Ilumatobacter coccineus YM16-304: one gene and its partners. The protein of the gene in region 1 interacts with the protein of each later gene in a pairwise test. Links are inferred from orthologs where the notes say so. Each region holds a gene or a part of one and is shown in the gene's direction. Other genes may lie near its edges.

The links. The genes of interacting proteins can lie anywhere in the genome.
Region 2: the proteins of rplL (region 1) and obgE interact in binary tests that used the Escherichia coli proteins (3 or more experiments, as listed by UniProt). The link is inferred for Ilumatobacter coccineus YM16-304 from one-to-one orthologs.
Region 3: the proteins of rplL (region 1) and dnaE interact in binary tests that used the Escherichia coli proteins (3 or more experiments, as listed by UniProt). The link is inferred for Ilumatobacter coccineus YM16-304 from one-to-one orthologs.

What each region holds. Positions count from the first base shown.
Region 1 is NC_020520.1:890,649-894,820, forward strand. What follows is about bases 406-3,249. They hold rplL (50S ribosomal protein L7/L12), read left to right. Parts: upstream 406-1,559; coding sequence 1,560-1,940; downstream 1,941-3,249. Other genes in these bases: rplJ (50S ribosomal protein L10), read left to right, coding at 910-1,449; YM304_RS25505 (hypothetical protein), read right to left, coding at 2,234-2,473; YM304_RS21935 (OmpA family protein), read left to right, coding at 2,559-3,249. Outside these bases: YM304_RS03995 (ATP-binding protein), read left to right, coding at 1-402; more of YM304_RS21935, read left to right, coding at 3,250-3,338; YM304_RS04015 (hypothetical protein), read right to left, coding at 3,379-3,990; YM304_RS21940 (OmpA family protein), read left to right, coding at 3,980-4,172. UniProt on the Escherichia coli protein: The binding site for several of the GTPase factors involved in protein synthesis (IF-2, EF-Tu, EF-G and RF3). Is thus essential for accurate translation.
Region 2 is NC_020520.1:2,613,946-2,618,189, forward strand. What follows is about bases 872-3,787. They hold obgE (GTPase ObgE), read left to right. Parts: upstream 872-1,659; coding sequence 1,660-2,916; downstream 2,917-3,787. Other genes in these bases: YM304_RS11735 (HD domain-containing protein), read right to left, coding at 872-1,481; proB (glutamate 5-kinase), read left to right, coding at 2,976-3,787. In the rest of the region: YM304_RS11730 (hypothetical protein), read left to right, coding at 1-379; more of YM304_RS11735, read right to left, coding at 372-871; more of proB, read left to right, coding at 3,788-4,082; YM304_RS11750 (PspA/IM30 family protein), read right to left, coding at 4,088-4,244. UniProt on the Escherichia coli protein: An essential GTPase which binds GTP, GDP and possibly (p)ppGpp with moderate affinity, with high nucleotide exchange rates and a fairly low GTP hydrolysis rate.
Region 3 is NC_020520.1:2,175,989-2,181,418, forward strand. Bases 872-4,973 are described here. They hold dnaE (DNA polymerase III subunit alpha), read left to right. Parts: upstream 872-1,188; coding sequence 1,189-4,773; downstream 4,774-4,973. Other genes in these bases: YM304_RS09805 (proteasome activator), read left to right, coding at 872-1,042; YM304_RS09815 (hypothetical protein), read left to right, coding at 4,935-4,973. In the rest of the region: YM304_RS09800 (alkaline phosphatase family protein), read left to right, coding at 1-421; more of YM304_RS09805, read left to right, coding at 440-871; more of YM304_RS09815, read left to right, coding at 4,974-5,430. UniProt on the Escherichia coli protein: DNA polymerase III is a complex, multichain enzyme responsible for most of the replicative synthesis in bacteria. This DNA polymerase also exhibits 3' to 5' exonuclease activity. The alpha chain is the DNA polymerase catalytic subunit.

The sequences.
Region 1 (4,172 bases):
CACGCCGTGTTGGCGTTGGCCGCAGCCGACGCCGGCGACGCGAAGCGAGCGCGTCGACACCTCGACATCGTCGTGGCCGACGACTTCGCCGTACTCGATCGTGACTACACCTTCAACGGCGCGCTCCACGCGGCGTCGTTGGCGGCGGCGACCATCGGCGCCGTCGACATCGCTCGACTGCTGGCCTCCGAGCTCGACGCATGGTCGGGTCTGTGGGCGTTCGTCGGCACCTGCACCATGGGCCCGATCGACCTCGCGTCGGCCCGACTCGCCGAACTCCTCGGTGACATCGAGCGGGCGAAGGCGCTCGCCGGTCGAGCGTTGACCTCGGCCGAGCGTGCTCGCGCACCGATCTATGTCGAGCAAGCGGCCGATTGCCTCCGTTCGCTCGATCGCCACTGACGTTGCTCGACGCCGGCCTCGTACACCGGTGATCCCGTACACCGGTGATCTCGTTCGACGGTGACGTCGACGGCGAATTCGTCAGGGATCTCGCCAACAATTGTCAGCCCGAGAGGTGCGCAGCCCTCGCCAGATCTGGCATACTCACTGTCGTTCTTGAGGTGTGGCCCACTCGGGGCACGGTTCGGAGCCGCTGACAGACCGACCGCCGCTGGCCTCGTAGACGGGCGAGCCAGGGCGGTGGTCTTGTCAAGCCGGGCCCACCACGTGCGCACCGGAGTAGGCGATTCGTTCGTCAGCCTCTAGCCTTTCCGTGACAAGTACACGGTTCTCGCCCGAAGACAGTTGGTCCACACCGCACGTGAGTGACGGCGTGGCTAATGGAACATCGTTCCGCCAACCGAGGTGCATGCCTTCGAAGAAACATCGCTTCGGCGATGCGCTCCTCGACGGTGTTCGCATTCGGAAATGCGAGCACCCCGAGTTGCAGCGAAAGGAGGAATGCACATGTCAGAAGGAAACGCACCACGCCCCGACAAGGTGGCGGTGGTCGAAGAAGTCACAGCGAAGCTCGAAGCAGCATCCGCAGTGTTCGTGACCAACTACCGAGGCCTGACCGTGAGCCAGTTCGCTGACCTGCGGAAGCCGCTTCGTGAAGCCGGCGCAGAACACAAGGTGTACAAGAACACCCTCGTCAAGCTGGCGGCCACGGCCGCCGGAATGGAAGGGCTTCACGAACACCTCGTCGGCCCGACGGCGCTCACGTTCGTGAGCGGCGACGTCGCCGCCGCAGCGAAGGCGCTCACCGAGCAGGCCAAGGCCACACCGGCACTGGTCGTCAAGGGCGGCATCATGGGTGAAACCATCATGTCGGCCGACGATCTGAAGGTCCTGGCGGATCTCCCGCCCCGCGATGTGTTGCTGGCGAAGTTCGCCGGAGCACTGCAAGCACCCCTGGTCAAGACCGCCGGTCTGCTCCAGGCGATGCCCCGCAACTTCGCATACGGCCTCAACGCCCTCATCCAGCAGCAAGAAGAAGCTGCCTGATCCCCGAAACCCTGCACGTGAGTGCTCGCGAGACGAGCGCGGCGTCCGGGTTTCGATGCCAACAGAACTGAACTGCTGGATGACCAGCACGAATCGAAAGAGAGAACACCATGTCCAAGGATGAAATCCTCGACGCAATTTCCGCACTGACCGTGATCGAGCTCAAAGAGCTCCTCGACGCCTTCGAAGAGAAGTTCGACGTCACCGCTGCAGCCCCCGTGGCCGTCGCAGCAGCCGGCGCCCCCGCAGCTGGCGGCGACGCCGGTGGTGGCGAAGAGCAGAGCGAGTTCGACGTGATCCTCAACGGCGCCGGCGCCCAGAAGATCCAGGTCGTCAAGGTCGTCAAGGACCTGCTCGGTGTCGGCCTCAAGGACGCCAAGGACCTCGTCGACGGCGCCCCCAAGCCGCTCATGGAGAAGGCCAGCAAGGAAGATGCAGAGGCCGCCAAGGCCAAGCTCGAAGAGGTCGGCGCAGACGTCGAACTCAAGTGATCGCCGGCGTTCGTCGACCGCTCGTCGGTCGTGCGAGCGCTGCGCTCTCATGAGCTGAAATTCGAACGGAGCCCGGCGGGAGACCGCCGGGCTCCGTCGCGTTCCGGAGCCGGTAGCGTCCGCCGGCCGACGCCACCGATCGTCTGGTTCTCGTCAACCGATCGCCACGCACCGCGACACGCCACGGTCGCGTCACTGCAGCCCGTGACGCGACGCGCGAAAATCGCCCCGAGCCTGACGAACCCTGCACGCGCCTCGCGTTCGTCGAGTCGGTGCGCTGTCGTATCGTGGCGTCATGGGTGGGCCGGGCCGAGACCAGGGAGCGTCGCGATGACCGGCACTCCCACGCCGCCGCCGCCGCCGCCCGCCCCGCCGCCACCCCCGCCACCACCGCCTCCTCCGCCGCCACAGCCCGTGGCCATCACTGCGGCAGCGACCGCGCCGTCGCCCACGAACGGCCGCCCACCGCGCCTCGTGTGGGCGTTGGCGGCGATCGGCGTGCTGGCGCTGCTCGGGCTCGCGGTCGTCGGCATCGTGACGCTGCTCGCCGACGACGACGGTGGCGAGCAACGGATCGCATCGACCGACGAGACGCCGTCGACGTCACCGGTGACGTCGGTGGACGACAGCGACGAGCCCTCCGACGCCGCTGCCGATCCGACCGCCGAGGCCGCCGAAACGCCCACCACGGCAGCGCAAGACACGGACCCCGCAGATGGTGCCGAGCCCGCCGGCGACGAACCTGCCGGCGACGAGCCCGCCGGGGACGAGGAACCGGCCGGAGACGAGGACCCCGCCGACGATGAGGATCCCGCCGACGATGAGGATCCCGTGGCGGCTGACGATGCCGGAGACGCGGGCGACGCCGATGAACCAGCGGAGTCGCGTGCGGTGGTTCGTGGTGGTCAGATCTTCTTGGAGGGTGCGGTGCCGAGTGTGGAGGCTGGTGCGGAGATCGAGGCGTTGGCGGCTGAGGTGTTGGGTGCGGAGAACGTGTTCAACGACTATGTGGTCGACCCGGCAGCGGGCGATCCGAATCTGGGCAATGTGACGGTGGAGGACACGATCAACTTCCAGACCGACAGTGCGGTGATCTTGTCGGAGAGTGAGGGGTTGTTGAACCAGGGGCTGGCGTTGTTGACGATTCGTCCGTCGATGACGATCACGATCGTGGGGCACACCGATGATCGCGGTTCCGAGGCGACCAATCTGGTGTTGTCGCAGGAGCGTGCTGGTGCGGTGAAGCAGTGGTTCGTGGATCGTGGTGTTGATGGGGATCGTTTGTCGACGGTTGGCGCTGGTGAGTCGGAGCCGATTGCCGACAACGGCACGGTGGAGGGTCGTCGGTTGAATCGTCGGATCCAGTTCTTCTTGGAGAACATTCTCGGCGACGCCTGACCACCCTGAGCCACCGATCTGATGCGGTCGCTCAAGTTTGTCAGTCGTACCGACGATAGTTCTCGGTGAACAAATCGACCTCTACTCCGTTGCCGCCTCCTCCGCCCGTCGTTCCGGCGAGGCTGGAAACACTCGCCGCAACGCCCACGACGCCCGCAACTCCTGCAGTTTCGGCGCCGACCGCTCCGGTGTCGCCGGTCGCGGTGCCCGCTCCGCTGACGTGGAATCCGCTGCACCCGTCGTTCGAACCCGCGCCGGTTCCGGCACCGGCCGACGCCGAGTCAGCCTCGTCTCCACCACCGCCGGTGGTGGTGGCAGGGACCATGACCGTTCCGCAGACGGCCGTTCCGCCAGCCGTGACCGTTCCGCCAGCCGTGACCGTTCCGCCAGCCGTGACCGTTCCGCCGGCCGCCGCCGTGCCATCGGCTTCATCGCTCTCGGCCGCACCGGCCGTGACTCCGACCCCCGCGCCATCGCCGGTTCCGCCGCCACCCCCGACGCCGACGGTGTCGTCGCCGCACACGGCGGTCGTGCAGACCGCTCCGGTCGCACTGGCCCAGGTGGCGTCGCCCGCAACGGCACCGCCCCCGGCCGACACACCTCCGACCGCGACCACCGCGGCGCCTCGTGGCGGCCGCAACATGTTGGTCACGGCGCTCGCCGTGGTCGCCGTCGGTGTGCTCGGCTTCGTCGGCTTCGCCGTCATGCGCGGCTCCGACGACGCCGGATCGGCTGACGCCGACATCGTGGCCGACGGCGCACTCGTCCGACAGGGCGACGGCGAAGCGACCGACGGCGCCGCCGACCAGACGGCTGCTCTGGAGGTGCCGACCT
Region 2 (4,244 bases), 1.7 Mb from region 1 along the record:
CAACGCGTTCGTCGGTGTCTGGGCACTCGCTGCCCACCTGCTTCCCTCGTTGCGGCGACGCGAACTGTGGTGGGCGACCGCCGTCGCCCAGATGTCGACCATCGTGGTCGCAGCGATCGGAGCACTCATCGTGAACCGTCACGGCGTCGAACTCGACTCGTTCCACGCGCTCTACGGATTCAGCACGATCTTCGCGGTGGCGATCCTCTACAGCTACCGCAACAGCCCGTTCATCGCCGACAAGCTCCACCTGCTGTACGGGCTCGGCAGCCTGTTCATCATGGGCCTGGGCATCCGCTCGCTGTTCCTCGACGGCGTGGCGACCGAGGTCGGCCTGGCCGTGCTGACCGTGCAGACCTGGACGTTGCCGTTCAGCTGACCGCGGTCGGAAGCTTGGTCGGGTCCCAGTTGAGCTCGACCAGGCCACGCTCGCACGCGTAGCGGTCGGTCATGCCGGCGACGTAGGCCACCGCGGCGGTGATCGACTCCTGCGAACCGGCCTCGATGAGGTCGAGTGGGACGCCGTCGCCGAGGGCGGCGCGAGCGGTGGCCGACGGAATGGCGTGCGGCCGGTCGGCGTAGTGCTCGACGAGCGCCCGCAGCAGCGCGATGACGGCGTCGGCCTGCTGGGTGCTCGCCGGGCGCAGATAGACGTGCTCGTAGTTGAACGAGCGGAATGCGGCGAGCGCCTCGGCGATGTCGGGCGTCATCCCGATGCGGCCGGTCGACATGGTGGCCGTGATCATCGCTCGGACGAACGTTCCGAGTTGGGTACTGCGATCTCGTCCGCAGCGCTCGGCGACGATGTCGGGCAGCATGCCCGGGGTGACGATGCCGGCGGCTGCGGCATCTTCGAAGTCGTGACAGACGTAGGCGATGCGGTCGGCCCACGACACGACTTCACCCTCGGGGGTCTGCGGTGCGGGGAGGCTCCACGAGTGGTTGCGAATGCCGTCGAGGGTCTCGGCGCACAGGTTGAGCGGCTGCAACGTGACGTCGGCGCCCCAGGGTGCGTGGTCGAACCCGTCGGGCAGGTACGGCGACAGCGCGTCTTCGCTGGCGTGCCCTCCCGGACCGTGTCCGCAGTCGTGGCCGATCGCCATCGCCTCGGCCAGCGGCACGTTGAGGCTCAGTGCCTGCGCAATCGAACGGGCGACCTGGGCGACTTCGAGCGCGTGGGTCATGCGGTTGCGCTGGTGGTCGCCGGGGAACACGAACACCTGGGTCTTGCCGGCCAGGCGCCGGAACGCCGAGTCGTGCAGGATGCGGTCTCGGTCGCGCTCGAAGCAGGTGCGATACGGGTCGGGCTCCTCCTCGTGGGCGCGGTTTCCGGCGCCGACGGCACGCGTGCCGTTGGAGGCGAGCAACGTGCCCTCGAGGTCTTCGCGTGCCTCGCGGGTCATGATGTGGGCTTCGCCGACCGTCGCATGCGAGTCGCGGTGCGCCACGACGACCTGTTCGCCGAGTTCGTGGCCGGACATGGTCGATGCCCAGCGATCGGCACGCTCGGCGGCGTCGTCAGCGAACGGGAGATCGTCCATGAGGCAACGATATGCCCGCCCGCTCCGATCCCCGCGCACCAACCTGGTTACATCGCTCCGGGAGCGATGTAACCAGGTTGGCGTCAGGAGCGTGGGTCGGCCGCCCTAGCCTGATGGGATGTCGCAGTTCGTTGACGAATGCCAATTGAACGTCAAGGGCGGCGATGGTGGCGCGGGCTGCATCAGCTTCCGGCGTGAAGGCCCCGTCGTGATGGGCGGTCCGAACGGCGGCGACGGTGGCGACGGTGGCGACATCTGGCTCGTCGCCGACCACAACGTCGCGTCGCTCCTGGCCTTCCGTGACCATCCGCATCGCAAAGCCGAGCGCGGCGTGCACGGCAAGGGCAAAGACATGCACGGCCGCCGCGGCGAGTCGCTCGAGATCAAGGTGCCGATCGGCACCAAGTGCAGCGATCTGTACACCGGCGAGGTGCTCGCCGAACTGAACAACCAGGGCGACCGGTGGCTCGCGGCAGCGGGCGGGCGCGGTGGACGTGGCAATGCGAAGTTCCTGTCGAACAAGCGCCGCGCCCCGAGCTTCGCCGAGCAGGGCGAACACGGCGAAGAGCGTTGGCTCAAGCTCGAACTGCGCCTCATGGCCGACGTCGCACTCGTCGGGTTCCCCAACGTGGGCAAGTCGACGCTGATCAGCGTCATCTCCGCGGCGAAACCGAAGATCGCGAACTACCCGTTCACCACGCTCGAACCGAACCTCGGGGTCGTCAGCATCGACGACAACACCGAGTTCGTCGTCGCCGACATCCCGGGCCTCATCGAAGGTGCCAGCGAAGGCAAGGGGCTCGGCCACCAGTTCCTGCGCCACGTCGAACGGGCCCGCGTCCTGTGCCTCATGGTCGATCTCGCCCCGACCGACGGGGTGTGGCCCCAAGATCAGGTGGCCACGCTGCTCGACGAACTCGGCAGCTACCAACCCGACCTCCTCGACCGACCGCGCCTCGTCGTCGGCACGAAGGCCGACATGGTGCAGCCCGACGACCTCGAGATCCTCGAGTGGACCGGCGACACCGTCTCGGCCATCACCGGCCAGGGGGTGCGGGAGTTGGTCGGCAAGATGGCAGCGCTCGTCCACGACGCCCGCCAGGAGGTCGAACACGAAGACGGCCTCATCGTCATCCGGCCCGAAGCGAGCGGGGCGATCGTCGAGCGCCTCGACGACAACGAGTTCCGCCTCGTCGGCCGAGACGTCGAGCGAGCCGTTGCGCTCAACGACGTCACCACCCCCGAGGCGCTCGCCTACATCGACTACCGCCTCGAACGACTCGGTGTGCCCAAGATGCTCAACCGAGCCGGCGCACGCGAAGGCGACATCATCTGGATCGGCGAGTTCAGCTTCGAGTACGTCCCGCTCGTCTGAGCTGGTGTGACACGAAACGCATCCACGTCGCTCGGCCACGCTGACGCCAGAATGAGCTCATGAGAATCGTCGCGAAGATCGGTACGGCGTCGATCACGACCGATGCCGGCGTGATCGACACCGCAGCGATCGCGCGCCTCGCCGACGAGGTCGCCGCGCTGAAGGCCGGCGGGCACGACGTGATCGTCGTGTCGTCGGGTGCAGTCGCTGCCGGACTCGCTGTGCTCGACATGACGCAACGGCCGTCCGACATCCAGACGGTGCAGGCGGTGTCGGCGGTCGGTCAGAGCCGTCTGGTCGAGGCGTACAACATCGAGTTCGCCCGACACTCGCTCATCGGCGCCCAACTGCTCGTCGACTCGATGGACTTCGTCGAGCGCACGCAGTACCTGCACCTGCGCACCACGATCGACCGGTTGCTCGATCTCGGCTGCGTGCCGATCGTCAACGAGAACGACGCCATCGCCAACGACGAACTCCGCTACGGCGACAACGACCGGATCGCGGCGATGATCGCGAACAGCGTCAACGCCGACGTGCTGGTGTTGCTCACCGACATGGACGGTGTGTTCACCGCTGATCCCCGAACCGACTCGACGGCGACGCTCATCCCCTTCATCCGAGCCGACGACCCGTTGCTGTCGATCTCGGCCGACTCGGGTGGCAGCGGACGGGGGAGTGGCGGCATGGCGAGCAAGCTCACCGCTGCTCGCATGGCCTCGTGGTCGGGCGTGCGGTGCGTGATCGCCCGAGCCGCCCGGCGTGGCGTGCTGCAAGGTGCGGTGTCGGACGAGCTCGTCGGCACCACGTTCGCTCCGCACGAACGCACGCTGTCGGCTCGCAAGCTCTGGATCGCGTTCGCCGCCGAAGTGGCCGGCGTGGTGCAGGTCGACGAGGGTGCTCGTCAGGCGTTGATCGATCGGCCCAACAGCTTGCTGCCCGCGGGCGTGGTGGCAGCGACCGGAGACTTCGCCGCACGCGACGTGGTCGACGTGGTGAGTGCCGACGGAGAAGTGTTCGCTCGGGGCATCGCGTCGATGTCGGCCGCCGCCGTCAGCGAGTTCGGTGGTCGCCGCACGGCCGACATCCCCGAGGGCTACAACGAGGTCGTCCATCGTGACGACCTCGTCGTGCTCTCACTCGGTCTGAGCGCCGCACGGCGCTGAGCAGATCAGCCTTCTGACGGCTGAGCCTGAGCTTCGCTCGACTCGGCGGTGACCTCGGCGGTCGCCGAATCGAGGCCGAGTTCGGCACGGAGCTCCGACAGGCGGCTCTGCGCTGCCACGTTGGCCGTGGCCTGCTCGATCTCGAGCACGCGGCTCTCGACG
Region 3 (5,430 bases), 1.3 Mb from region 1 along the record:
GCTCCCGGCCGGCACGGCGTTGCTCGTCACCGCCGACCACGGCCAGGTCGACGTCGGCGACCAGATCATCCACCCGACCGACGAGTTGCTCCGCATGGTCACGCAGCAGTCCGGCGAAGGCCGGTTCCGCTGGTTCCACTGCGCAGCGGCCGACGTCGACGATCTGGCCGCCGCTGCCGCCGACGAGATCGGCGACACCGGATGGGTCGTGACCAAAGAACAGATGCTCGACGACCACTGGTTCGGTCCCACCGTGTCGCCACCCATCCAGCGCCGACTCGGCGACGTCGCGCTCGTCGCGTCGAGCGACGTCAGCTACTTCGACCCGGCCGATTCGGGTCCGTTCGAGTTGGTGTGTCGCCACGGATCGTTGACCTCCGCCGAAGTCAACGTGCCGTTGCTTGGCCTGCTCGCCGAATGACGCGCTAGAACGGTCGCCATGTCCGAACCCTCCGACGACACGACCCCCGAAACCGGCATCGGCGAGCGCCCTGCTGCACTGTCGCCCGACGGCATCGAGCACCCGGCCGGCGACGACGCTCCCGACGCGGAGCACGCCGACAACGACTCCGGCGACGAGCCCGACGATGCCGACGAGCAGACCCCCGAGTCGGTCACCGAGCCCGGCAAGGTGATGCGCATCGGGTCGATGATCAAGCAGCTGCTCGAAGAAGTGCGGGCCGCCGATCTCGACCAGGCGAGCCGGGAGCGGCTCGCCGAGGTGTACGAGCGTTCGATCGTCGAGCTGTCGGGAGCGCTGTCGCCCGACCTGCAAGAAGAGCTCCGCAACCTGGCGCTCCCGTTCGAGCACGACGAAGTGCCGAGCGACGCCGAACTCCGCGTGGCCAAGGCACAGCTCGTCGGCTGGCTCGAAGGCCTCTTCCACGGCATCCAGGCCAGCCTGATGGCCCAGCAGCTCGCCGCCCAACAGCAGCTCCAGCAGATGCGTGAGCTCCCCGGCCAGTCGGGCCAGGGCCCGGCGGGCCGCCCCGGGCAGCCCAACGCGCCGCAGCCCCCGCCCCAGACCGGCACGTACCTCTGACCAGCGCGGTCGATGGGGCGCCGTCGAAGCGCCCAGTGGCTGGACGGGCGCCGCTGCGCAATTCGTCACCGTTCGTGTCGAGCACGTGATCGACTGACCCGCTCGACCCGCTATCTTCAAACCACAGCTTTGTAAGCCCTCGTCCCATGGCCGATTCCTTCACGCACCTCCACGTCCACACCGAATTCTCGATGCTCGACGGAGCGTCGCGCCTCGACGAGATGGTGGCCAAAGCCGTCGAAGACGGGCAGCCAGCGATCGGCATGACCGACCACGGCAACATGTACGGCACGCTCGACTTCTACAAGGAGTGCAACAAGCAGGGGATCAAGCCGATCATCGGCACCGAGGCCTACATGGCCCACGAGCACCGTTCCGAGCGGCCGACCCGACGTGGTCGCGTCGACGACTCCGGTGGTGAGACCGAGGGCGGCAAGAAGCTCTACTACCACCTGATCCTGCTCGCCGAGAACAACACCGGCTACAAGAACCTCATCCAGCTCTCGTCAAAGGCCTTCATGGAGGGCTACTACTACAAGCCGCGGATGGACTTCGAGCTGCTCGAACAGCACTCCGAAGGCCTCATCGCGACGAGTGCCTGCCTCGGTGGCCACGTGCTGCAGGCGCTGATGCAGGGCCGCGACGAACAAGCCCTGGAGCACGCTGCCCGGTTGCAGGACATCTTCGGACGCGACAACTTCTTCATCGAACTCCAAGACCACGGCATCCCCGAGCAGCATCAGACCAATCCGAAGCTGATGGAGATCGCGAAGAAGATCAGAGCGCCCCTGCTCGCGACCAACGACAGCCACTACGTCCACCGAGACGACCACGAGAGTCACGACGCACTGCTGTGCGTGCAGACCGGCTCGCTGATGTCGGACCCGAACCGGTTCAAGTTCTCCGGTACCGATCACTACCTGAAGACCGCCGCCGAGATGCGGTATCTGTTCCGCGAGGTTCCGACGGCTTGTGACAACAGCCTGTGGATCGCTGAACGGTCAAATGTCGAGATCGAGTTCGGCAAACCGCTGCTGCCGAACTTCCCGCTCCCCGAGGGTTTCGACAGCGACGCCGACTACCTCACGCACCTCACGATGGACGGTGCGAAGAAGCGGTGGGGCGAGAACATCCCGGTCGAGGCCCAGGAACGCCTCGCCTATGAACTCAAGGTCATCAACGACATGGGGTTCGCGTCGTACTTCCTGATCACCTGGGACCTCATCAAGTACGCCCGCGACAACAACATCCGAGTCGGCCCCGGCCGTGGCTCGGCCGCCGGCTGTGCGGTGGCGTACTGCCTCTGGATCGTCGACATCGACCCGCTCAAATACGATCTGCTCTTCGAACGGTTCCTCAACCCGAGCCGTGTCTCGATGCCCGACATCGACATGGACTTCGAGACCCGATACCGGGAAGACATGATCCGCTACGCCGCCGAGCGGTACGGACGCGAACACGTCGCGCAGATCATCACCTTCGGCTCGATCAAGGCGCGCAACGCCGCCAAGGACGCCGCTCGTGTGCTCGGTTACCCCTATGGCATGGGCGACAAGATCGCCAAAGCGATGCCGCCGATGGTGATGGGGCGTGACACACCACTGAAGTACTGCTTCGAGGATCACCCGAAGTACGCCGACGGCTACAAGGCCGCCGCCGACCTCCGGGCGATGTACGACACCGATCCCGACGTCAAGAAGGTGCTCGACGTCGCTCGCGGGCTCGAGGGACTGAAACGATCCGACGGCATCCACGCCGCTGCTGTGGTCATCACCAAGGATCCGGTCACCGAATACGTGCCGATCCAACGCAAGCCGACCGCGGGCATGGACCCCGAGGACGCGCCGGTCGTCACGCAGTACGAGATGCACGGCGTGGAAGACCTCGGCCTGTTGAAGATGGACTTCCTCGGGCTGCGCAACCTCGACGTCATCTCCGACGCCGAGCAGATGATTCGTGCGCGCGGCAATCCCGACCTCGATGTCGAGAAGGTGCCGCTCGACGACAAGGCGACCTACGAGTTGCTGTCGCGCGGCGACACGATTGGCATCTTCCAGCTCGAGTCCCCACCGATGCGTCAGCTCCTCAAGGCCATGGAGCCGAAGACGTTCGAGCACATCGCTGCTGTGCTCGCGCTGTACCGACCCGGTCCGATGTCGGTCAACATGCACTACGACTACGCCGACCGGATGAACGGTCGCCAGGAGGTCACGTACTTCCACCCGGATGCCGAGGAGGTGCTCGGAGACACATACGGCCTGATGATTTATCAGGAGAGTGTGATGCGGGTCGCGCAGCACTTCGCGGGCTACACGCTTGCCGAAGCCGACAACCTGCGCAAGGCGATGGGCAAGAAGGTGCGCGAGGTGATGGCCGCGGCCCGTAACGGCTTCGAAGAGGGCGTGGTCAACACCGGCTACGACAAGCAGATGGGTGTCGAACTGTTCGACATCATCGAGAAGTTCGCCGACTACGCCTTCAACAAGAGCCACACGTTCGGGTACGGGCTGGTCACGTACCAGACGGCCTACCTCAAGGCGCACTACCCGGTCGAGTACATCGCCTCGTTGCTCACCAGCGTCAAGAACAACCTCGACAAGGCGGCCACGTACTTGGCCGACTGCCGTTCGATGGGCATCAAGGTGCTGCCGCCCGACGTCAACCGTTCGCTGATGAACTTCGGTGCGTTGTCGCCCGACGAGCTGCCGCCCGACGTCACGCTGCCGATCGGGAGCCCCGGTGCCATCACGTTCGGACTCTCTGCGGTGCGCAACGTCGGCGAAGCACTCGTCGAGCTGCTGATCGCCGAACGCGAGGAGAACGGTCAGTTCACGAGTTTCCACGACTTCGTCGAGCGCGTGCCCGAACAGGTGCTCAACAAGCGCACCATCGAGTCGCTCATCAAGGGCGGCGGGTTCGACACGCTCGGCCACGACCGTCGGGCCCTGCTCACGGTGTTCGAACACATCATCGACACCACGGTCAAGCGGCGACGCGAGGAGGAGAAGGGCGTCATGTCGTTGTTCGGCGACTACGGCGACGATGCCGACTCGTCGGGCGCCGGCGACACGTTCAGCGAACGCACGCCGATCCCGGAGAACATGGAGTTCGACAAGTCGGAGAAGCTCCGTTTCGAGAAGGAGATGCTCGGGCTCTACGTGTCCGATCACCCGCTGTTCGGTGTGGAGGCAGCGCTGCGGCGCAAGGTCGAACACAACCTGATCGACCTGCCCAACATGGAAGACGGCGCGGCGGTCGTGGTGGGCGGCATCATCACCAACCTGGCTCGTAAGTTCACGAAGAAGGGCGACCAGATGGCCGTCTTCGTGCTTGAGGATCTCGATGCGTCGATCGAGGTGACGATCTTCCCGCGCACGCTCGCCGAACAGGGCCACAAGCTCGAAGACGACCTGATCGTGTCGGTGAAGGGACGCCTCGACCGTCGCGACGAGTCGCGCTTCGGCATCATCGGCCAGACGATCACGGTGTTGCAGGGGCTCGACGACGGCCCGGCGGCGCCGTTGCGTCTGCGTCTGCCGGCGAGTTCGCTCGACGAGTTGAAGGTGCAGCGGCTCAAGCGCATCCTCAACGAGCATCCGGGCGAGTCGGTGGTGATGGTCGATCTCGGTCAGGGCAAGATCCTGAAGCTCGCCGACGAGTTCCGCGTCGACCTCGACCGCTCGGTCGGCGAACTCCGCATGGCCTTCGGCCACGAAGCCGTCCTGCTCTAGCGCGCCCAGACCCCGGGGGCCCCGACCACGGCCGCGTGTCCATTCACCCGTCACTCTGGTGCGGCGCGGGACATCTGGCTGCACTCGGGTGAAACGCGCGGGAGATCTGACTCCGTCATGAATCGTTCCGATGGACGCTCCAGGCAACGTCGCTTCGCTCGTTGCGCCGCTTTCTTGCTCGCTTCGCTCGACCTGACGCATCCAATGACGCGCGGGAGTTCCCGTGGTGCGCGGCCGGCGCCGGGAGCATCAGCGACCAAGGCTGGCTCGACGGCGATCAGACGTGGTGTCCGACGAGTTGGTCTGAGCCGTCGACAGAGAGAAGCGGTACAATGGAACTAATGGCTCTTGATGTTGTGACAAATGACGCATCGGCGTTGGAAGACACCGACCTTGACGATTTGGCGTCGATGGACGATGCGTTCAGCGCCGGAGAGCTGTCGAAGGCTCGAGAGGACTGGGTGTTGATCACCACGGCCCGTTTCGGCTCGGCGCTGCATGGTTTCACGTTCTCGACGCTCGAACGCATCGGTGGCACGCCGTGCGTGTTGATCGGTCTGATGAGCGTGAAGCGCACCAGCAAGCGTGATCAGGTCCTGCGTGGTCTGATGGGCGAGGCGTACCACCGGGCGCTCATGGCATTCCCCGACGAAGACG